Regions from separate parts of the Marinobacter sp. 1-3A genome, predicted to be linked through region 3. Evidence: predicted binding sites of a transcription regulator. Region 3 holds the regulator's gene; each other region holds the start of a gene.

Region 1 (7,450 bases), on a different contig from region 3:
ATCGTTGGAGTCAACTGCAAATGCAAGCTCCAGAGCGTCCACTTCATACATGGCAGCTAACTGCCAAGGGAAAGATTTCTTAGCAGCCGGAACGGAGTCGTTATCACCGTTAATCTGAACCGCAGCACCCAGTTTCAAACCACCGAAATTCGGAGACAGATATTGAACCAAGTCGCCTTCACCAGTGGTGTAGTTATTGCCAACACCTGATCCAATTTCGTAAAAGTTGCCGATCTTATCTACTGACGTTTCGTAAATGGAGTCGTCAGAACCAACCCAAAGCTGACCAAAGTTATCACCTTTAACACCAATATAAGCTTCATCTAGCTTGATGATGTCCTTTTTTGCAGCCTTATCGTCAGCTTCAAACCCATCAAGCTCAAGCTTGAAGAAGCCGGTCAGGCCTGGCGAAATCTCGTGGCTATGGGTCACACCCAAGGTGGTACCGTTATCAAAATGCTCGATGCCGTGTGTCTTTGCACCGCTAATTGCTTCAGCGTCAGTGTAGGTCAGTGCATATTGGATATTGCCGTAAACCGTCGGCAGGTTGCTTTCCTGAGCCAGCGCAGCACCAGAGAAAGTGGCGGCAGCGATAGCTGATGCAATGAGTGTTTTTTTCATGTTGTATGTCCTTTTGCGAGTTATTTCAGGTTTCAACAACGGGTTAATCCCGATTTCTATAAGCTGCCCCAGAAAAACCGGATGGCTCTTATTTTAGGTTTGCAACATGTCAAATCTATGACAAAGAAGCAACTTTTCCCACCATAAAGACCTCACTCAATCAGATCTTTATGGTTCAGTCACTTACGGCACTCTCTTAAAGCGCCGCATGATGACTCACTTTTAATACATGAACAGCTATTTTGCAAATATTTCATGTCGATTTTTTAACCCATTTAATCCCAAAAACGCAAACCTTTATTCCAAAGCACCTTCGGCCAAGGCCCAGCCGCTCTTTTCAGGATGGGTAAATCAACGTATTCCACTACAAGTTTGCAACAACACTCAGCGGGTTGAAAGCATAAAAGTTACCGGCCCGTCATTAACCAGGCCCACCTTCATGTCCGCGCCGAATAAACCTTCTTTAACCCTTGCCGCACCCAGCTCCGCCCGTGCCAGATCGAGGAAACTGGCATACTGGCTTTCTGCCAAATCCGGGGCGGCCGCACGTGAAAAACCAGGGCGTGTACCTGAAGAAGTGTCAGCAGCAAGTGTAAACTGGGGTACAACAAGCAAGGCGCCACCTGTATCGAGCAAACTGAGATTCATGCGCCCCGCTTCATCAGGAAAGATGCGGTAGGTAAGTATTTTCCGAAGCAGCTGTTTTGTTTCACTCTGTTCATCTCCCCGCTCCACACCCAGCAACAACAATATACCGGCATCTATGCGCGAAATTTCACGACCGTTAACCTCGACGCTGGCTTTTGACACCCGCTGGACAAGTCCTTTCATCCGGTTTTTTTGTTAACTCCGGTCAAATGAGAATTACAATCAGGCAAGAGTGTAGCCATGCTCGCAGGTTCTCGCAACCCCGACTAACGGCTAGCATCAGCCGGCATTTTTCTCCGCTCTTGCAATGACCTCATCAACACTTCGCAAAAGCGCATCCACAATAGCCGGTTCAGACGCAGAATGCCCGGCTTCGCGGATAATTCGCAACTCTGCTTCTGGCCAGGCATTACTGAGAGCAAGCGCATTATCCAGCGGACACACCATGTCGTAGCGGCCATGAACAATAATGGCGGGTATACCCCGGAGCTTGTGCGCATCCCTTACAATCTGGTTATCTTCCAGAAACGCAGCATTCATGAAGTAGTGACACTCAATTCGCGCCAGAGCAATGGCAACATGCGGGTGACCAAAATGCTCAACAACCCGCGGGCTCGGGTTCAGCGTGGCGCAGCGTCCTTCCCATATTGACCAGGCTTTCGCAGCCTGCATCTGCTCCAACTCGTTACTGCTGGTTAGTCTTCGGTAATAGGCGCTCACCATATCACCGCGCTCAACTTCAGGTATCGGTGCTTCAAACTCCCTCCAGTAGTCTGGAAATACGCGGCTTGCACCATCCTGATAGAACCAGGAAATATCCCGGGGACGACAAAGGAAAATTCCCCTAAGCACAAGTCCCATAACCCGCTCCGCATGGGCTTGGGCGTATACAAGACTAAGAGTGGAACCCCAACTTCCTCCGAACAGCAGCCAGCGCTCAACCCCCAGGAATTCACGAATAGTTTCCATATCCTGAACCAGCTTGTCGGTGCTGTTCCCCTCCAGTTCCGCCAGGGGTGTGGAGCGACCGGCTCCGCGCTGATCCATCAGAATGATTCGAAAACGCTCCGCATCGAAGAATCGGCGATGATAGTCCTCACATCCACCCCCGGGACCGCCATGAACAAAAAGAACGGGTATCCCCTCCGGATTGCCACTTTCCTCAACATACAGTTCATGGGGCGCTTCCACCGCCAGCCGGTGTTTTGCGTAAGGTTTGATGTCCGGGTACAGGGTAAGCATGGGGCGCTCCGCTGATCAGCTTAAGGTCGACGACAGTGTAGCGGAGATATGCGGATACCGGGATGTGTTTGCAAAAACCGGAAGCAAAAAAAAGCCGGGGCTGTGTTACCAGCGCCGGCCTGATTCAAAGCGTAAACCTTACTTTTTGCTCGCGCGCTTACGCTCGTTTTCGGTAAGGTGTTTCTTACGCAGACGAATAGATTTGGGTGTTACTTCAACCAGCTCATCATCGTCAATAAATTCCAGCGCCTGCTCAAGAGTAAACTTGATCGGCGGCACCAGGCCAATGACCTCGTCCTTGCCGGAGGCACGCATGTTATCCAGCTTCTTGCCTTTGGTGGGGTTAATCACCAAGTCATTTTCACGGCTATGTATACCGCAAAGCTGCCCTTCATAAATTTCCTGGCCTGGATCGAGGAACAGCTTGCCACGACTCTGGAGAGTTTCCAGTGAATAGGTCAAGGCCGTACCTGTGGCCATGGAAACCAGAACGCCGTTTTGGCGACTGGTAACGTCACCGCTTTTGATCGGGCCATAGTGACTGAAGGTTGAGGTAAGAATACCCGTACCTGAGGTCATGGTCAGAAAGCTGTTACGGAAGCCGATAAGCCCGCGGGCAGGAATCGTGTACTCAAGGCGCATACGGCCCTTGCCGTCCGGTACCATGTTGGTGAGATCGCCCTTGCGCAGCCCCATTTGCTCCATCAAGGAACCCTGGTGCTGCTCTTCGATATCAACAATAACGTTCTCGTACGGCTCCTGCTTTTCGCCATCCACTTCCTTGATAACCACTTCCGGGCGACCTACGGCCAGCTCAAAGTTTTCGCGACGCATGTTTTCAATCAGAACCGACAGGTGCAGCTCACCGCGCCCGGATACCTTGAACTTGTCTGCCGAGTCACCTTCTTCTACGCGCAAGGCAACGTTGTGCAGCAATTCCTTCTCAAGGCGGTCCTTGATGTTCCGGCTGGTCACAAACTTGCCTTCCTTACCGCAGAAGGGCGAGTCGTTAACCTGGAATGTCATGGAAACTGTTGGCTCATCCACCGTCAGCGGTGGCAGGGCCTCAACGTTGTTCATGTCGCACAGGGTGTCGGAGATGTACAGTTCATCCAGACCGCTTACGCACACAATGTCGCCCGCCTGCGCTTCAGCCACTTCCACGCGCTGCAAGCCGGAGTGCCCCATAATCTTGAGGATTCGGCCCTGACGCTTTTTACCATCTGCACCAATGGCAACCACGGGTGAGTTGGTTTTGATCTTGCCGCGGGCAATACGGCCGATACCAATCACACCAAGAAAGCTGTTGTAATCGAGCTGGGATATCTGCATCTGGAAGGGACCCTCCAGATCAACAGAAGGCGCGGGCACGTGATCAACGATTGCCTGGAATACGGCATCCATGTTGTCTGCCAGATCCTCATGGTCCAGGCCGGCTACACCGTTCAGCGCACTGGCATAAACAATCGGGAAATCCAGTTGCTCATCGGTTGCACCGAGACTGTCAAACAGATCGAAAACCTGGTCTACAACCCAATCCGGACGCGCGCCCGGGCGGTCAACCTTGTTTACAATCACAATCGGGCGTAGCCCGGCTGCAAAAGCCTTCTGGGTTACGAAACGGGTCTGGGGCATGGGGCCGTCGATGGAATCAACCACCAGCAGCACGCAGTCAACCATGCTCATGACCCGCTCTACTTCGCCACCAAAATCCGCGTGCCCAGGGGTGTCTACAATATTGATATCGTAGCCATTCCACTTAAGTGCGGTATTTTTGGCAAGAATAGTAATGCCCCGCTCTTTTTCCTGGTCGTTGGAGTCCATGACGCGCTCGTTCTCGAGCTCTTTGCGGTCCAGCGTGCCGGACAGACGCAGCAGTTTGTCTACAAGCGTGGTCTTACCATGGTCAACGTGGGCGATAATGGCGATATTACGAAGTTTTTCAATCACAAATTTATTCCTGAGAAATGCACTCAATGATTCAAGAAGGCCATTCAGGGTCAACCCCGCACACGCCTACTCAAATCTGTAAAATGAACTCATCCACCGGAGCCTGGCGGCCCGGCGCCTCACATGCAGCATCCGATTTGATAACTCGGCCCCATGCGGAGAAAATGAAGCGGCGCGCAGTATATCGAAAACTTTGCACCGTTAATATGTAGAAGAACGCCTATTTCTTAATCAATTTCACGGGGCGATCCTGGCGCACTATCTTGGTGCGCCGCGGTGAGCCCACCCTTAGTGTGCGCACTATTATGGCGCACAATACGCCCGTTAAGCCAATCACGCCATTTGGTCCCGGCTCCGAATGCCGCCCAAAGGCGCCATGGCTGTCGATAAACGAACTGATTCAGAACTACCAGCTAAAACTGGCAAGCACCTTGCTTTATTCCAGCCATCAGGTTTTTTAACCTTCTGCACAGCGCAAATGTGAAGGTAAGAGCCAACAGCTTTTGCTAAGCTGCGCAGACCTGTATACCAGACCGGAAGTCAGCGCCACAGAACCATCCGGAACACCGATCACGAATACGCCCGCGGTGCGGGATTACTTACGGAGCATGCACATGTCCAAGACAGTTGATTTGATCAAAGAGCACGAAGTGAAATGGGTTGATATGCGTTTCACGGACAGCCGCGGTAAAGAGCAGCATGTCACCATACCTGCAACCGAAGTCAATGAAGACTTCTTTGCTGATGGAAAGATGTTTGACGGCTCCTCCATTGCCGGCTGGAAAGGCATCAACGAATCCGACATGATTCTGATGCCAGATGACAGCAGCTCCGTTCTTGACCCCTTCACAGAAGAAAGCACCGTCAACATTACCTGCGACATCGTTGAGCCGTCTACCATGCAAGGCTACGAGCGCGACCCCCGCTCTGTTGCCCGCCGGGCAGAGGAATATCTCAAATCCACAGGTATCGCAGACGGCGCCTTGTTTGGCCCGGAGCCGGAATTTTTCGTGTTTGACTCCGCCAAATGGAAGACCGACATGCAGGGCTCCATGTACTCGCTTCACTCTGAAGAAGCAGCTTGGGTTTCTGGCGACGACTTTAATGGCAACAACATCGGCCACCGCCCGGGCGTGAAAGGCGGTTACTTCCCCGTGCCACCAGTCGACAGCCTGCACGATCTGCGGGGAGCAATGTGCGCGGCCATGGAGTCCATGGGCCTGGTTATTGAGGTGCATCACCACGAGGTGGGCACAGCCGGCCAGTGTGAAATCGGCGTAGGCCCCAACACCCTGACCAAAAAAGCTGACGAAGTTCAGATTCTTAAATACTGCGTGCACAACGTAGCCCACGCCTACGGCAAAACGGCTACATTTATGCCCAAGCCAGTTGTCGGCGATAACGGCTCCGGCATGCACGTTCACATGAGCTTGAACAAAGACGGCAAAAACCTGTTTGCAGGCGATAGCTATGCTGGCCTGAGTGAAATGGCACTGTTCTACGTTGGCGGTATCATCAAGCATGCCAGGGCCCTGAACGCGTTCACCAACCCGGCCACAAACAGCTATAAGCGACTGGTTCCGCACTACGAAGCACCGGTTATGCTGGCCTACTCTGCGCGCAACCGTTCCGCATCCATCCGCATTCCGTATGTTACCAGCCCGAAAGCCCGCCGCGTGGAAGTTCGCTTCCCTGATCCAGCGGCCAACCCATACCTGGCGTTTGCTGCGCTGATGATGGCCGGTCTTGATGGCATCCAGAACAAAATCCACCCTGGCGATGCCATGGACAAGGACCTTTACGACCTGCCAAAAGAAGAAGCGCTGAGCATCCCCAAGGTTGCTGAAACCCTGCAGGAAGCGCTGGACGCCCTGAAAGAAGACCATGAATTCCTGACCCGCGGCGGCGTGTTTACGGAAGATATGATTCAGGGCTATATCGACCTGAAGCGCGGTGAGGTTGAGCGCATCAACATGACCACTCACCCGGTTGAGTTCGAGCTCTACTATTCTTGCTAAAGCCTTTCCGCAGTTTCTAAACAACTGCACTGGCACTGAATAGCCGTAGCTGAAGCCCCGCTCTCACAAGCGGGGCTTTTTTGTGATCCTCGACACAACACCGCAGCTCTTAACGATATGTAATCATCATCTCCCCATTGCCACATTGAAAAGGCCTGCCTGGCCATTGATAATCAAAACACATACTACTGCAGGCTGCATTTATGAACACAAGGCTTGGAATCACCGTGGGGCTGATGCTCCTGATCGCAGGGCCGGTCACAGCAGAGGTGTACCGCAACGTGGACGCCCAGGGTAACGTCACTTTCTCTGATGAGCCTTCAAAAGGTGCAGAAAAGGTCAAAGTGAAACCCGTCACGACCATCACCCTTCCAAAACCGCAAAATGTTCAGGAAACTGAAAAACTGCGAGAAGATGTGGAGCGGGAAGGCTCAATTTATGAAAGTGTTTCTCTCACTTATCCTGAAAACGAGCAGGCATTCCACTCGGGCAACGGCGATGTGCAGTTCGAAATGAGCAGCTCACCCGCGCTTGCGCCAGGCCATAAATATGAAGTAACCCTGGATGGCCAACCCGTTGGCCAGAGCACATCTGGCTCTGTCACCGTTCGCAACGTGTTTCGCGGCACCCATGAGGCCGGCATTCATATTGTAGACAGAAACGGCGTTCAGATTAAAACCGGCAGCCCTGTACGCTTCACCATCCACCGCCCTTCTGTTCAGAACTGACACAGGCGCACCGTTTTGGTGCGCCCGCCCAGCAATAGTGCAATAATGATGCGGATAGCAGAGGCGTAATACGTCGACCTGTCCGCTCCCCTGTTGTTCTGGCTGCACCTGCTCACAGCCGCGCCCAGCGTCCTTGATGGCAGGTTTACATACTTAACCATCAACTCATCGAAACTGGTTCGGTTTTTGCTGCATTCTGTTATCGCGGCCAGAAAGGGCCCAGGGAGTTACTGACCAAGTGGC
Region 2 (7,450 bases), on a different contig from region 3:
AATCTCTGTTTTACGACCCGCTAAAACATCCGCGCGCATGGAAGACGTATTGCTGGCGGTGTTTCTCGCCACAGTTTCTATACGCTCCCGAAGAACCTCCGGCGCAATGGCTTCTGAGGTCTCAGCTTCCAACAAAACAGATATCTCCGAGCAAAGCTCATCAATGTTCTGCTGATAAAGAGGTGAGTTCAGAATGTCTCCGTTAGGGCAGTCGAGCAGGGCTGTAAACGGATTTATCCCGGCATTCACTACCAGCTTCTGCCAAAGCCGCTGCAGAATGTTCTCCTCAGCATGAACCCGCAAGCCGGTTTCAGCTAGTTGCTGAACAACACTCGCGGTGTGGTCAGCGGCACTAGCCGTAAGCGCGCCCACCCAGGTATCTCCTGCTCCGGCGTGAACCAGTACTTCAGGGGAAGGGCGGTTCGCGCCTTCGGTAGTGCTGGCAGCCAAAATCAGCCGCTCCGGCCACCGTTCAGCAACTGCTTGCTGACTGCCTAAACCGTTTTGAAATAAGACGATGGGTATGCCTGCTGGAATGTGAGGTAGCCAGGCTTTCAAAGCCGCAAGCGTATCACCAGCTTTAGTTGTTACCAGCATCAGCCTCAATACTTCAGTTGACTGAAGCCAAGGCAGACTAACCTGGATGCGGGCATCACCAGAGTTTGGCGAAGCCGTCAGGCGGGCCTCCCCGAAACCTTGTGGAGCCAGGGATGGCGGAACAGAGCGTACAAGGACGTATTCACAGCGTGTTTCGGGGAGGCCCGCCTGACGGCTGAAGCTCCCCCCAAGCCCAAATTCATGCTCAGACAAATCATTAGAGAGTCGAGGCAAGAAACCACAAAGAGCAGAAGGCAAAAGGGCGGCCCAAAGCCGCCCCAAAGAACCCGCTCCAAGAATGGCGATCACCCCGCCATCCCCGGAACGCTTACCCGCAGACACCATGCCTACATGGCCTCAATATCTGCGCGCTGCTGCTGCAACCGGCCCAGATTACCCTGAACCTCAGCCAGCTTCTCCTGCTCCTTGGCAACCACTTCCGCAGGTGCCTTCGCAGTAAACTTCTCATTATTCAGCTTACCCTCAAGGCGTCCAATCTCCTTCTGCAAACGCTCCAGCTCCTTATCCAGCCGCTTCAGCTCCGCATCCTTATCGATCAGCCCAGCCATAGGCACCAACACTTCCATATCGCCAACCAACTTAGTGGCACTCATGGGTGCTTTATCGCCTTCAAACCATTCCAGGCTTTCCAGCTTGGCCAGAGAACTCAGGAACTGACGGTTTTCATTCATCCGGCGCTGACCTTCTGCACTGTTGCCACGGAACAGCACCGGAATTTTCTTCGCTGGGGAAATGTTCATCTCGCCGCGAATATTGCGCACCGCCACAATCACGCCCTTCAGCCATTCAATGTCTTCAACAGCCTTGGCATCGTGCTTGCTGGCGTCCACCTGCGGGAATGGCTGCAACATGATACTGTCACCGGATTTTCCAGCCAGCGGTGCAATGCGCTGCCAGATTTCTTCCGTGATAAACGGCATGATCGGGTGCGCCAGACGCAGAACGGTTTCCAGCACGCGAACCAGGGTGCGGCGTGTGCCGCGCTTCGCCTCAACACTGCCGGTGTCGTCGCTCAGGCAAGGCTTGGAAAGCTCCAGGTACCAGTCGCAGTATTCGTTCCAGATGAACTCATACAAGGCATGGGACGCCAGATCGAAACGGTATTGATCCAGATGGCGGGTCACGTCCTGCTCGCACTGCTGCAGGGCGCTGATAATCCAGCGATCCGCCAGAGACAGTTCTACCGGCTCACCATTCACGCCGCAGTCTTCGCCTTCCACGTTCATCAACACGTAACGGGCAGCGTTCCACAGCTTGTTGCAGAAGTTACGGTAACCTTCCAGGCGCTTCATATCCCAGTTGATATCGCGGCCGGTAGTGGCCATGGCTGCCAGAGTGAAGCGCAGGGCATCGGTGCCGTGGGCAGAAATACCTTCCGGGAATTCCTTTTCGGTCTGCTTGGCAATTTTCTTTGCCAGCTTGGGCTGCATCATGTTGCCCGTGCGCTTCTCGAGTAGCGTGGCAAGATCGATGCCGTCGATCATGTCCAGAGGGTCAATCACGTTGCCCTTGGATTTGGACATCTTGTCGCCGTGTTCATCGCGGATCAGGCCGGTTACATAAACAGTTTTGAAGGGGACTTGCGGGGTGCCGTCTTCATTCTTCATGAAGTGCATGGTCATCATGATCATCCGGGCAACCCAGAAGAAGATGATGTCAAAACCTGTCACCAATACATCGGTAGGGTGGAAGGTTTTCAGGCGCTCGGTAATTTCCGGCCAGCCCAGGGTGCCGAAGGTCCACAGGGCGGAGCTGAACCAGGTATCCAGAACGTCATCGTCCTGCTTCAGCTCGAAATCCGCTGCCAGGTTGTGCTTCTGGCGGACTTCTTCTTCGCTGCGGCCTACGTAGATATTGCCTTCGGCGTCGTACCAGGCAGGGATGCGGTGGCCCCACCAAAGCTGGCGGGAAATACACCAGTCCTGAATGTCACGCATCCAGGAGAAGTACATGTTCTCGTACTGCTTGGGCACAAACTGAATGCGACCGTCTTCGACCGCCTCAATGGCAGGCTCGGCCAGTTTTTTCGCATCGGCAAACCACTGATCGGTCAGCATTGGCTCGATAATCAGACCGGATCGGTCGCCACGGGGAACGCTCAGTACGTGGTCTTCCACTTGCTGAACCAGACCGGCGGCTTCCATATCGGCCACGATCTGCTTGCGCGCGTCTTCCCGGGTCAGTCCCGCGTAAGCTGCGGGCAGGCTGGCATCCAGCTCGGTGTTCTCTGTGCCGTCACTATTGAATACTTCGGCTTGCTCACGTATGTCCGCATCCTGAGTCAGCACGTTCATCATCGGCAGGTTGTTACGCTTGCCTACGGCGTAGTCGTTAAAGTCGTGTGCTGGCGTAATCTTCACGCAGCCGGAGCCTTTCTCGGGATCGGCGTGGTGGTCGGCAATCACCGGTATGCGGCGGTTTACTAACGGCAGCATGACAAACTTGCCAATCAGATGCTGATAGCGCTCGTCGTCCGGATGAACGGCTACGGCGGTATCTCCCAGCATGGTTTCCGGGCGGGTAGTGGCGACGACCAGATAGTCTTTGCCATCCTGGGTGGTTGCACCGTCGGCCAGTGGATAGCGAAGGTGCCAGAAAAAGCCTTTTTCTTCCTTGTTCTCAACTTCCAGGTCGGAAATAGCGGTGTGCAGCTTCGGGTCCCAGTTCACCAATCGTTTGCCGCGGTATACCAGGCCGTCTTCGTACAGGCGAATAAATACTTCCTGTACAGCTTTGTAAAAGCCGTCGTCCATGGTGAAGCGTTCGGTATCCCAATCAACGGAGTTACCTAACCGGCGCATCTGGCCGGTAATAGTGCCGCCAGATTCTTCCTTCCATTCCCAGATGCGCTTGATGAAGTCTTCCCGGCCAAGGTCGTGGCGGGTTTTGCCCTCTTCCGCCGCCAGCTTGCGTTCAACCACCATTTGCGTGGCGATACCTGCGTGGTCACTGCCCACTTGCCACAGGGTGTTGTGGCCCTGCATGCGCTTGTAGCGAGTGAGGGTGTCCATGATGGTGTGCTGGAAGGCATGGCCCATGTGCAGGCTGCCGGTCACATTGGGTGGCGGAATCGCAATGCTGTATGCCTGACCTTCGCCGCTGGGGCGGAAGTAACCTTTGGATTCCCAGTTTTCGTACCACTGGCGCTCAATGTTTTCTGGCTGGTAGGTTTTTTCCATGGGTTTTTCTGGCGACCGTTTAATTGATTCACAAGGGGAAATTGAAACGCTGGATTATACATGGTCGCTTGCCTTCGAGCCATGGAGCTCGGCTTTGGCAGGCGTGTCCCACCTCCGAGCCTGCGAAATCGACATGTAGTCGTGGAAGATGTTCGATATTTTTCTCTATAATCGCCGGCTTTGCTGCGTGGGTGCGCTGCAATAAAACTCAGTCATAGCTGGCTCAGGTCTTGCGCTGTGCACTCGCCGGTCACTCTGTAAGCATCTTAACGAGGGAATACCATGGATTTGGTTTACAAGAACGAGAAGCCGTTGCTCAGGATAGCGGTCGTGTTTTCAGCGGTTATCTGGCTTGCGTTGTTTGTCGGGACGTTCGGGATTTTGTTGTTGTACTTGCTTTTGGGTTATGTGTTTTTTCTGTTTGCGCATTCGGCATTTATCTCCCACCTGAAAGGCTCGGGTGTGCGCATAAGTAAGGATCAGTATCCGGATCTATATGAACGGCTGGTTCGTTGTTCTGAAAAAGTTGGCGTCACAGAGTTGCCTGAGGCATACCTGCTTCGTACCGATTTTTTTAATGCGCTGGCCACCAAATTTCTCGGTCGTCATTTCGTGGTGCTGTTTACCGATGTCATTGACGCCCTGGAAGACCAGCCGGGCGCAGTCGATTTCTATATTGGCCATGAACTTGGCCACATACACCGCAAGCATCTTTCCTGGCGCGCGTTTGTCATGCCGGGCTCGCTGTTGCCGGTGGTTGGGCCGGCTCTGCGCCGCGCAGAGGAATACACCTGTGATCGCTACGGCGTTGCCTGTTGCCAGTCTTCAGAGGATATCAAGTCCGCCATAGCAGCCATTGCTGCAGGGGATACCCGTTGGAAGACCATCAATGTGGATGCATACCTCAGTCAGATTCAGGCAACCAGTGGGTTCTGGATGTCGTTCAACGAACTGACCGGCGACTATCCGTGGCTGACCAAACGCATGGCGACCGCCTTGGCACTGGCACAGGGCAGGGAGGTAAAGCATCCTCGTCGCAGCCTTGGGGCCTGGGTGTTATCGATGTTTGTGCCCCGGGTGGGTGGTGGTGCGGGCGGAGCTGCATCCCTGCTGGTGACTGTCGCGATCATCGGTGTGCTGGCTGCGCTGGCAATTCCTGCTTACCAGCAGTATGTCGAAAGGGCACGTTATTCGGCTGCATACTCCATGGCTCAGGAGGTACAGGCTCGAGTCACTTCCTACGCCACTGAGAACCAGGCTTGGCCGGTAACCATGCAAGAACTGGGGTACCCGGAGTTAATCCTGGAAAATGACGTGCAGAACTATTCAATTGATGTATATGACGACGGCATGATCGGGGTCGAAATGGGCGTGGATGATTCCGGCGAGTCCAAATATATCGTGCTTGAACCTGCCGTCGATGAGGGCGAGATCAGTTGGACCTGTTACGGCCAGAATGTGAACGAAAAGCATTTGCCGGCGAGCTGTCGTTAATCACGTCGCATTCGCACTCTGGAAGCTCTAATTCAGCGCTGCCCGGCAGTGTATGATCACGATCGCGATCGTTGATCATACACTTGGGCCTCGATACCTAAAGCGCGCAACTGCCTGAAATGTGATCGAGCCTGGTTGAGAACGACAGGGTCGTTATGGGCCACCAGGGCGAGGCGTTTGAATTGGTCCGCGTTTGCCGGAAGGGTCTGGGAGAGGATGATTACGGTATCCCAGTCCTCTGCAATTGGCGGGCACAATAGTATTCCAACAGGATCAGTACAGGGTGTGGCAGCATCGGGTATGACGCTGTGCGGGATGAACGCATCCGGGCTGAAGTTCCAGATTAGTTCGTCCAGTTCATCAGCTTGCTGCTGGGAGTCGCACACGATGCACACCCGGTCGCCCTGCTGCCAGGCTTTGCTTACAAGCTTGGTGGCGTGCAGGTTACGGGCGGCGGGAGTGTCCTGGAGGAGAATGTGAAACCAGTAACGCTGGTTTTTATCCTCCAGAGCAGACGCAGTCCGAGAGTTGCCGGCAGCAGGGCTGCCGGCTTGTGAGAGCGAATTACTTTCCATTATTTTCCAGCGTGGGACATCAGGTAGTCGACCAGCAGGGGAACCGGGCGGCCAGAGGAACCCTTGGCTTTACCCGAATGCCATGCAGTTCCGGCGATGTCCAGATGCGCCCAGCGGTATTCCTTGGTGAAGCGAGCCAGGAAGCAGGCGGCAGTAATGGTACCCGCAGTGCGGCCGCCGATGTTGGCCATGTCTGCAAAGTTACTGTCCAGCAGGGTCTGGTACTCCTCCCAAATGGGCAGGCGCCAAGCCTTGTCGTTGGCACGTTCACCCGCAGCCAGCAGTTCGTTTGCCAGCTCGTCATTGTTGGCCATCAGGCCTGTTGTCTCGTGGCCAAGGGCAATGATGCAGGCGCCGGTAAGCGTTGCCAGGTCGATAACCACTTCCGGATCAAATTTCTTCACATAGGTGAGGGCGTCGCACAAAACCAGGCGGCCTTCAGCATCTGTGTTGAGGATTTCAACCGTTTGGCCAGACATGGTGGTGACAATATCGCCAGGGCGGCTGGCATTACCGTCGGGCATGTTTTCAGCAGCAGCGATAACCGCAACCACGTTAATTTTCGGCTTGGTCTCTGCGAGTACTTGCATGGCTCCGAATACGGCAGCTGAACCGCCCATATCGTATTTCATTTCATCCATGCCAGCGCCGGGCTTGAGGCTGATGCCGCCTGTGTCGAAAGTAATGCCTTTGCCTACCAGAACATAAGGCTTGTCTTTAGCATTACCACCACGGTATTCCATGATGATCAGGCGTGGTGGTTGGGCACTGCCCTGACCAACGGCAAGAAGGGAGTTCATGCCGAGCTTTTTCATTTGCTTTTCATCAAGCACTTCGGTCTTGATGCAGTCGTGTTCAGTGGCCAGTTTGTTGGCTCGCTCTGCCAGCCATGAGGGGTGGCAGATGTTCGGTGGCATGTTGCCCAGATCGCGGGCCAGATTCATGCCGCGACCGGTTGCCAAGCCCAGGTTAAACGCTTCTTTTTGTGCTTTTCCGGCATCAGAAGTGGCGACCAGAACTTTGTTGAGCTTGCGCGCTGAAGGCTTTTCGCTCTTGAACTCGCTGAAGCTGTAGAGCTGCTCTTCCAGAGTACGGCCGATCAGGCTCAGTTTTGCCAGTTCGGAGCTAAGGCTGTCATCGCCAGTCAGGGCGGTATCGGTCAAGCTGATCAGCACACTCTTTGAAGGACCATCCTTCAGGGCACTTGTCATGGCCGCCAGTGCCTTTCGGAAGTTTGCGCCAGTGCGCTCGGTGTCCTTGCCTGTACCAACAACAAGCAACCGATCCCAAGGCTGGTCGTTAAGTGGAATCAGGCTTGTTTCAGCGTTTTTGCCATTGATGTCACCGGCTTTCTGGAGTTTGGTGATCAGCCCGCCAAGTGCGCTGTCTGCCCCAGTGGAGGAGGCTGGCCAGTCGCCCTGTTCCGGAAGGGCGACGACCAGGCAGTCGGCTTTGGTGCTCGCAATGGCATTGCTGTTCAGGCTGAAGTTCATGGAAACTCCTATAGTTATCCGGGGAAAGCCGCAATTGTGAGCGGCGAGAATGATTTGATCCTGTACCACCAAGCATTGGGGTTTGGAGGCG
Region 3 (7,450 bases):
ATCGACAGCCCTTTGGTGTTGATGTGCAAATCCGCGAGTTTTGAAAGTGGCTCAAGCAGCTCTTTTTCGTTGCTGATAGCCTCTCTAAGGGAGGTTTTGTCGTCGCTCAGGGGGTGCTTGCGCCGGGTGGCGTGAAACCGTTGCAGGAGAGACTGCTCATCGGCATCCAGGTAGATAACCTCAACCTGAATATCATCTCGCCGGAGCTTGCGATGAATCTCTTCGAAATTGGCCAGCTCGCTAGAGAGGTTTCGGGCATCAATGCTGACGGCCATTTTATCCAGCCGCCCCGGTGCTGGCTGGTTTGCGGCTTCCCGTGTCAGGGGGAACAGCAACCCGATTGGCAGGTTATCAATGCAGTAGTATCCCAGGTCTTCCAGTACGTGCAGAGCGGTACTCTTGCCGGAACCTGACCGGCCACTGACAATGATCAGTTTCATAGTGAAATAACCTGTTGCCCGAATGGATGTCAGCCGCTTGTGGCGGTCATGCGTTGGAACAGTGTTTGTGCATCTTCACACTGTCGGAGAGCGTCGCAGAATGAGCGCTCGTTAAATTTTTCAGCGAGCTGGCTAAGCAGCTCAAGATGCTCGCTGGTGGCTTCTTTGGGCACAATAAGTGCGAACAGAAGGTCCACTGGCTGGTTGTCTATAGCGTCGAATTCGACAGCTTCTTCCAGAGTCATCAGCACGCCGATAACCTGCTCAAGGCCTTCGAGGCGACAATGGGGAATGGCTATCCCCTGGCCAATTCCAGTGCTGCCAAGCCGCTCCCGGGCAATCAGATTATTGAAGATCTGACTTTCGTTGACCGAATCGTTGTGTTCCCGAATCTGCTCGGCAATGGTCTCCAGAACCCGCTTTTTACTTGATGCGGGAACATTGCACAGAGTCAGCTCCGGCACAAGGATGTTGTCTATTGTCAGAGTTGTGTCGCTCATGAATCGACCGCGCTTCCGTGAAAAAAGCTGCGACGCGTAGTTCGCGTCGCAGCTTGATTAGATGACATGCCTGAAAACACTCGCCTAGCGGGCGGTGTGTCCCTGCATCCTGTCTACAGTCTTTTCTTTATGCTTGAGGATCTGACGATCAAGCTTGTCGACGAGTCCGTCGATGGCTGCGTACATATCCTCATTTTCCGCCTTTGCGTGAATCTCACCACCAACCACGTGGAGCGTCGCATCTGCAATCTGCCGAACCTTATCTACTTCCAATGTTACCTGGCAGTTACTGATGTGGTCGAAGTGCCGCTCGAGTCGTTCAAACTTCTCGGCTACATAGTCTTTCAGAGCGGGTGTCAGCTCTACGTGACGGCCTGAAATGTTGAGTTGCATAGACGTCTCCTGTTGTCATCCTTTCCGGCTCAGGGAGCCGGTCTGAGTGCTGGCGCATGGCTGCACCAGCGAAAACCATTTGCTGCGCCGGATTTAAACCAGTCGCTTGCGTTCATTTGAGGGCGGAATGTTCATGGCTTCGCGGTATTTTGCAACAGTGCGTCGCGCCACTTTGATTCCTTCTTCTCCCAGCATGGCTGCAATTTTGTTATCACTCAACGGCTTTTTCGGTGTTTCTGCAGCAATGAGCTTTTTGATCATTGCCCGAATGGCTGTTGATGAGCATTCTCCGCCCTCATCGGTACTGACGTGGCTGGAGAAAAAATATTTCAGCTCGAAAACGCCCCTCGGTGTATGCATGTATTTCTGCGTAGTCACACGGGAAATGGTCGATTCGTGCATTTCCACAAGCTGGGCAATATCCGACAGGATCAGCGGTTTCATCGCTTCTTCACCGTGATCCAGAAAACCCTGCTGATATTCAACAATCCGGGTTGCTACCTTCAGCAGTGTTTCGTTGCGGCTTTGGAGGCTCTTGATGAACCATTTTGCCTCCTGAAGCTGGTCGCGCAGATAGGTGTTGTCTGCGCTGCTATCCGCACGTTTTATTAATGAAGCATAGCTGGCATTCACGCGTATGCGCGGCGCAATTTCCGGATTTAGCTCAACACGCCAGCGGTCATTGTGTTTGCGCACGATAACATCGGGAATCACGTAGTCCGGCTCTGTGCGATCAATGATGTCACCGGGGCGCGGGTTGAGGCTGGTAATAAGTGCCAGCACATCGCGCAACTGGTCTTCCTTAAGGCGGCTGCGGCGAAGCAGCTGGGCGTAATCACGGTTGCCCAGCAGGTTTATATAATGTGTGATTACCAGCTTTGCCTGGGCAAGCCAGGGTGTCTCTGGTGGCAATTGGTTGAGTTGAATCAGCAGGCAATCCTGGAGATCTCGCGCAAACACCCCGGGAGGATCGAAGAACTGCAGCCGGCGCAGCACTGCTTCGACTTCGTCCATCTCCAGGGGGTCGTCATCCGTATCGTTCGTCAGGCCGCTGTAGATCTCTTCCAAAGGGCTTGTGAGGTAGCCCTGCTCGTCTACGGCGTCCATAAGAGCGTGAGCAATGGCCTGATCCCGCTCGCCAAAGGGAGTGAGGTTCAATTGCCACTCAAGATGGTCCCGAAGGGTTTCACTAGGGGAATTGCGGGTCTCGAAATCGTGGTCGCTTTCGTCTTCGTTGCGCGCTGCCGGAGCAGGGGCGGACTGATAGATGTCGTCCCACGCGGTATCTACGGGCAGGTCGTCAGGAATCGTGTCGGGTATTTCATTTTCGGTTTGCCAGTCGGGGCCGTTCTCGCTTTCATCCCAGTCAGAACTGGATGAATCGGGGGCTGTCTCTGAACTGGTGTCGTTTGAGGTGTTGTCCTTGTCCTGCTCGTTATCCGCAGTGGATGTGTCGATCTGATCGTCATCATCCTGGGATTCCAGCAGTGGATTGGATTCCAGCGCTTGCTGGATTTCCTGCTGGAGGTCGAGGGTTGATAGCTGTAGAAGCCTGATCGCCTGTTGCAGCTGGGGCGTCATGGTCAGGCTTTGACCCAGCTTTAATTGTAATGAGGCTTTCATAACCATCGCTCAGGATCCGTCACTTATACCCGCTCTGAATTTCTTGCTACGGCTAAAAATTCTTTATGTGTCGGCCACTTGCCGCCATTAAAAGTTATCCTAGCAAGTTCTCTGCCGAGTTTACTTGCTCCGGGTCAGCAAAACAATCGAGCGGGCATGCCGTCATACCGAAAACATGGCTTAGAGTCGGAATTCGTTGCCAAGATAAACCTCTTTTACTTGCTGGTTGGCCAGGATGGTTTCGGCATTTCCAGAAGCAATAATGTGCCCGCCAGATACGATGTAAGCGTTCTCGCAGATATCCAGAGTTTCCCGCACGTTGTGGTCGGTGATCAGCACACCAATGCCCTTGTCCCGGAGATGGCGGATAATCTGTTTGATATCGCTGACAGAAATGGGGTCTACTCCGGCAAAGGGCTCGTCCAGAAGAATGAAGGCGGGCTCCATGGCCAGGGCGCGGGCAATCTCCACCCGGCGCCTTTCCCCTCCAGAAAGAGCCATGCCCACGCTGTCACGGATGTGGGTGATATGGAACTCTTCCAGCAGTTGCTCAACTTTATCCAGACGCTCGGCTCGGCTCAGGTTCTTGCGGGTTTCCAGAATTGCCATGATATTGTCGCGCACTGATAGTTTGCGGAACACGGAAGCCTCCTGAGGCAGGTAACCAATGCCTTTGCGCGCCCGACCATGCATGGGTAGGGAGGTGATGTCCTGGCTATCGATGGTGATACGGCCATTATCTGCGTTCACCAGCCCGACTATCATGTAAAAACAGGTGGTTTTGCCAGCTCCGTTTGGCCCCAGAAGGCCAACGATTTCACCGCTGCGAATTTCAAGCGACACATCGATGACGACTTTCTTTTGCTTATAGCTTTTTGCCAGGTTACTCGCTCTGAGGACTGCCATCGGATTCCTGTTTACTGTAGTCAGCTGTTATTGGGTGGAGTCTGTGCTGTTGCCTCGGGGCTGGATAACCATCTCTACCCGTCCGGGGCCGGCTCCGGTATCCTCGCCGCCTTCCGCCGTAACCACTCGTTGTTCAGTGTCGTAATGAATGATATCGCCGCGAAATACGTTGCCATTCTGCTCAATCACCGCTTCACGTTCAAAGGTGAGCTGTTTGTCAGTGGCAGACCAGGTAATGTTTTTTGCTTTGGCATCGGTTTCGCCCTCACCGCTGGTAACGGGCTGCTGATAGCGGGCAGGAGAGCCGCTGGCCTCGATGCGGTTAAGGCCGTCGGCGCTGCGATAGAGAACCACACGTTCAGCGGACAAGCGGGTTTTACCTTGGGCCAGTTCAACCGCACCTGTGTAGATGGCAATGCCTTTGCCATCGTCCAGGCGAGCGCTGTCGGCGCTCACGGTAATGGGCTGGTCGGAGTCAAGGTCAAAGGCTGTCGCTGAATTCATAAGGCCTGCCGCGAGAACGGTGGCAAGAAGCCTGCGCACAGAATTATTTAACGGTTTCATAGCGTCCTTCCACCTGGGAATTCAGTTCCAGAATGCGTTCGTTGATCCACGCTTTCATGCCCTTTGCCCGAGTTGTGCCAAGGGTGTCGGTGATTGTTACCGGGTCATCGGTATAAACCATGCCCTGCTTGTTATCCAGCGTAAGGCTTTCGGTGTTCAGTGTTGCCTCCCGGTCGCCTATTGTTCGCACCACCCGAACGTTTCCCGCAAGGTTGAGCAGGTCATCGTTCTGGCGCAGGGTGCCATTCTCGGCATTCAAAATCCACGGGCCTTCTCCGGTAGCGCCAAACAGTTCAGCGCTGGGCGACTCCATTGCAGCCAGGTTGCCTTCTTCGAATTGCTCTATCCGCGGGCTTGTAAATACAATCTTGCGCTGGCCGCTCTCATCGTAAGAAGTGTAGTTGCCGTTAATCACGAATCCGTCAGGCTCTGTTTCGCCACGGAGCTGCCTGGCATCACTGTAGCTGCTGAGCGGGGGCTCATCGCTTTGCCACAGCAGAAATGCGGTCGCTACTATGGTTATGGCGAGCCCGAGCATGCGCAGCCGAGGCCTGTTTGCCAAGGCCAGTCTTGAGAGCAAGCTGCTTTTTGCGCTCTCTTCCATTTTTATGACTCCAGGTAAGGCGTCAGTGTAGCGTTCAGGTGCCCCCCGGCTGTCAGCAGGAGGTCACACAATTCCCGCACAGCGCCACTGCCTCCTGTCGCGTGTGTGCAGTAATCCGCGTGCTCCTTAACCAGCCAGTACCCATTGGGCACCGTAACGCCGAGGCCTGCGTAGCGAATGGCGGGCAAATCTGGTAAGTCGTCGCCCATATAGGCAATGTTTTCCGGCGCGATGCCCAGAGTGCTGACCAGCTCCTGCAGCGCGATTTTCTTGTCTTCCCGGCCCTGCATCAGGTGCGTGATTTTCAGGTCGTTCATGCGTTTTTCGGTCAGTGGCGAACTGCGACCGGTAATGACGGCTACGGTGATTCCCGCGGCCATCAGTTGCTTCAGCCCCAGCCCATCGAGAATATTGAACCCTTTGAGTTCATCACCGTTTGCGCTGAAGTAGATTTTGCCATCACTCATGATGCCATCAACATCCAGGGCAACGAGCTTGATGCCCGCAGCTTTCCCCAGCAGGGATTCCGGCCAGAGTTTTTGCAGTGGGCTTTTCAGTTCGTCCATCATGATGCCTTTAATTTGTTCTTTAGATCACGCCAGCGCGAAGAAGGTCGTGCATATTGATTGCACCAACCAGGGCGCCGTCTGCATCGGTTACCGGCAGGGCACTGATTTTAAGGCCTTCCATCACGTTAAGCGCTTCTGCCGCCAGTTGGTCTGGCTGGATGGTTCTGCCGTTGCGTGTCATCACGTCTCGAATAGGGGTGACGTGTACATCTATAGATTTATCCAAAGTGCGGCGCAGGTCCCCATCGGTGAAAATGCCCGTCATGGTGCCATTGGGATTCACCACTGTGGTCATGCCAAGTCCCTTGCGGGAAATTTCAAGCAAGGCTCCGCTCAATGTCGTGTCTTCATCGACGATGGGTATACGATCGCCGGTGTGCATTATGTCAGACACCCTGAGCAGCAGCTTGCGGCCAAGGCTGCCGCCGGGGTGGGAGAATGCAAAATCTTCTGCGCTGAAGCCCCGCGCCTCCAGCAAGGCAACGGCTAGTGCATCGCCCATGACCAGAGTTGCGGTTGTGCTGGAAGTGGGTGCCAAACCGAGTGGGCAAGCTTCTGTCTCAACGCTGACATCCAGATTTGCGACGGCTTCTTTTGCGAGGGTAGATGTGGGGTTTCCCGTCATGCTGATCAGGGGGGCGCCCATGCGTTTGATCAAAGGCAAAATGGTAACCACTTCGCTGGTATTGCCGCTGTTTGAAATGGCAATAACCACGTCCTGGCTGGTAATCATGCCCATATCGCCGTGGCTGGCTTCGCCCGGGTGAACAAAAAACGAGGGTGTTCCGGTGCTTGCCAGGGTGGCTGCGATCTTGTGGCCTATGTGGCCCGATTTGCCCATGCCGGTTACGACTACCCGGCCTTTGCAGGCCATGATGACTTCGCAGGCACGTATAAAGTGATCATCAATGCGGTGTTCAAGAGCGCTGATGGCATCTCTTTCTATTCGGATAGCCTGAAGTGCGGGAGTACGGAAATCGTATGTTCTCTTTTCAGTCATCGGGCTAAAAACCTGCTTTTTCGTTGGCACTGTTTGTATGAAAAGACTTGGTGCTATCTATGTGAAAATAGAAGGGTGCGATTAGATTAGCGGAGTATAACATTTCCCGCGAGCTGATCAGTCTGGTTACCGTAAGTTAAACCGACTGGTCAGTAAAACTGATCATTGCTATCAATTCATTTTGGGAACCATTGATTGAGCTTGAGGGCTCCTTGACATAATGTAGCCGCTCCCTGAAGGCATAACGGTCAGGCGTTGAGAGCTTAGGCTGCGGGGTGAAGGCTAAAAGCTATGGGCTGAAAGGTAAGGAATATGGGGTTGGACTCGTACATTACATTGAAGGACGTTGTGTTTTCGCGTTCTGATCGCCGCATTTTTAATGGTGTGTCCGTGGAGATTCCCCGGGGGAAAATCACCGCTGTTATGGGGCCTAGTGGCAGTGGTAAAACCACATTGCTTCGCTTGGTAGGTGGCCAGCTCCGGCCGGATTCAGGCAGCATTATTGTAGATGGCCAACCGATCGGTGAGCTTCGCCGGAAGGAGCTTTACAAGTTCCGGGAAAAAATGGGCATGCTGTTCCAGAGTGGTGCGCTGTTTACTGATTTGAGTGTCTACGAGAACGTGGCGTTCCCTATGCGAGTGCACACCAAACTGCCGGAAGACATGATTAACGACATAGTGTTGATGAAACTGGAGGCAGTTGGCCTGCGCGGCGCCCGCAAGCTCATGCCCTCTGAGCTTTCCGGCGGTATGAATAGGCGCGTGGCTCTTGCTCGCAGTATTGCTCTGGACCCGGAGCTTATCATGTATGACGAGCCCTTCGCCGGGCAAGACCCTATCGGCATGGGCGT

The links. Region 3 encodes sigma-54, which starts transcription at its own class of promoters, with help from an activator protein. Its sites were predicted from a motif close to ANTGGCATNNANNTTGCTNT; they were not measured.
Region 1: glnA (glutamate--ammonia ligase) is a predicted target of sigma-54. The motif match lies at 4,880-4,899, and genes of this name have one in related genera.
Region 2: FE848_RS14125 (pilin) is a predicted target of sigma-54. The motif match lies at 4,015-4,034, and genes of this name have one in related genera.

Annotation. Positions count from the first base shown of each region.
Region 1 is NZ_VCGZ01000011.1:129,073-136,522, forward strand. It holds gene FE848_RS16180 (porin) at 1-621, opposite strand, end outside; gene dtd (D-aminoacyl-tRNA deacylase) at 1,006-1,452, opposite strand; gene pip (prolyl aminopeptidase) at 1,549-2,511, opposite strand; gene typA (translational GTPase TypA) at 2,650-4,461, opposite strand; gene glnA (glutamate--ammonia ligase) at 5,076-6,479, shown strand; gene FE848_RS16205 (DUF4124 domain-containing protein) at 6,683-7,207, shown strand.
Region 2 is NZ_VCGZ01000009.1:68,699-76,148, forward strand. It holds gene FE848_RS14115 (ketopantoate reductase family protein) at 1-942, opposite strand, end outside; gene FE848_RS14120 (valine--tRNA ligase) at 945-3,797, opposite strand; gene FE848_RS14125 (pilin) at 4,080-5,291, shown strand; gene FE848_RS14130 (DNA polymerase III subunit chi) at 5,348-5,866, opposite strand; gene FE848_RS14135 (leucyl aminopeptidase) at 5,866-7,359, opposite strand.
Region 3 is NZ_VCGZ01000005.1:27,463-34,912, reverse strand. It holds gene rapZ (RNase adapter RapZ) at 1-440, opposite strand, end outside; gene ptsN (PTS IIA-like nitrogen regulatory protein PtsN) at 470-940, opposite strand; gene hpf (ribosome hibernation promoting factor) at 1,025-1,333, opposite strand; gene FE848_RS09225 (RNA polymerase factor sigma-54) at 1,427-2,962, opposite strand; gene lptB (LPS export ABC transporter ATP-binding protein) at 3,137-3,862, opposite strand; gene lptA (lipopolysaccharide transport periplasmic protein LptA) at 3,890-4,426, opposite strand; gene lptC (LPS export ABC transporter periplasmic protein LptC) at 4,410-5,030, opposite strand; gene FE848_RS09205 (KdsC family phosphatase) at 5,033-5,596, opposite strand; gene FE848_RS09200 (KpsF/GutQ family sugar-phosphate isomerase) at 5,619-6,599, opposite strand; gene FE848_RS09195 (ABC transporter ATP-binding protein) at 6,912-7,450, shown strand, end outside.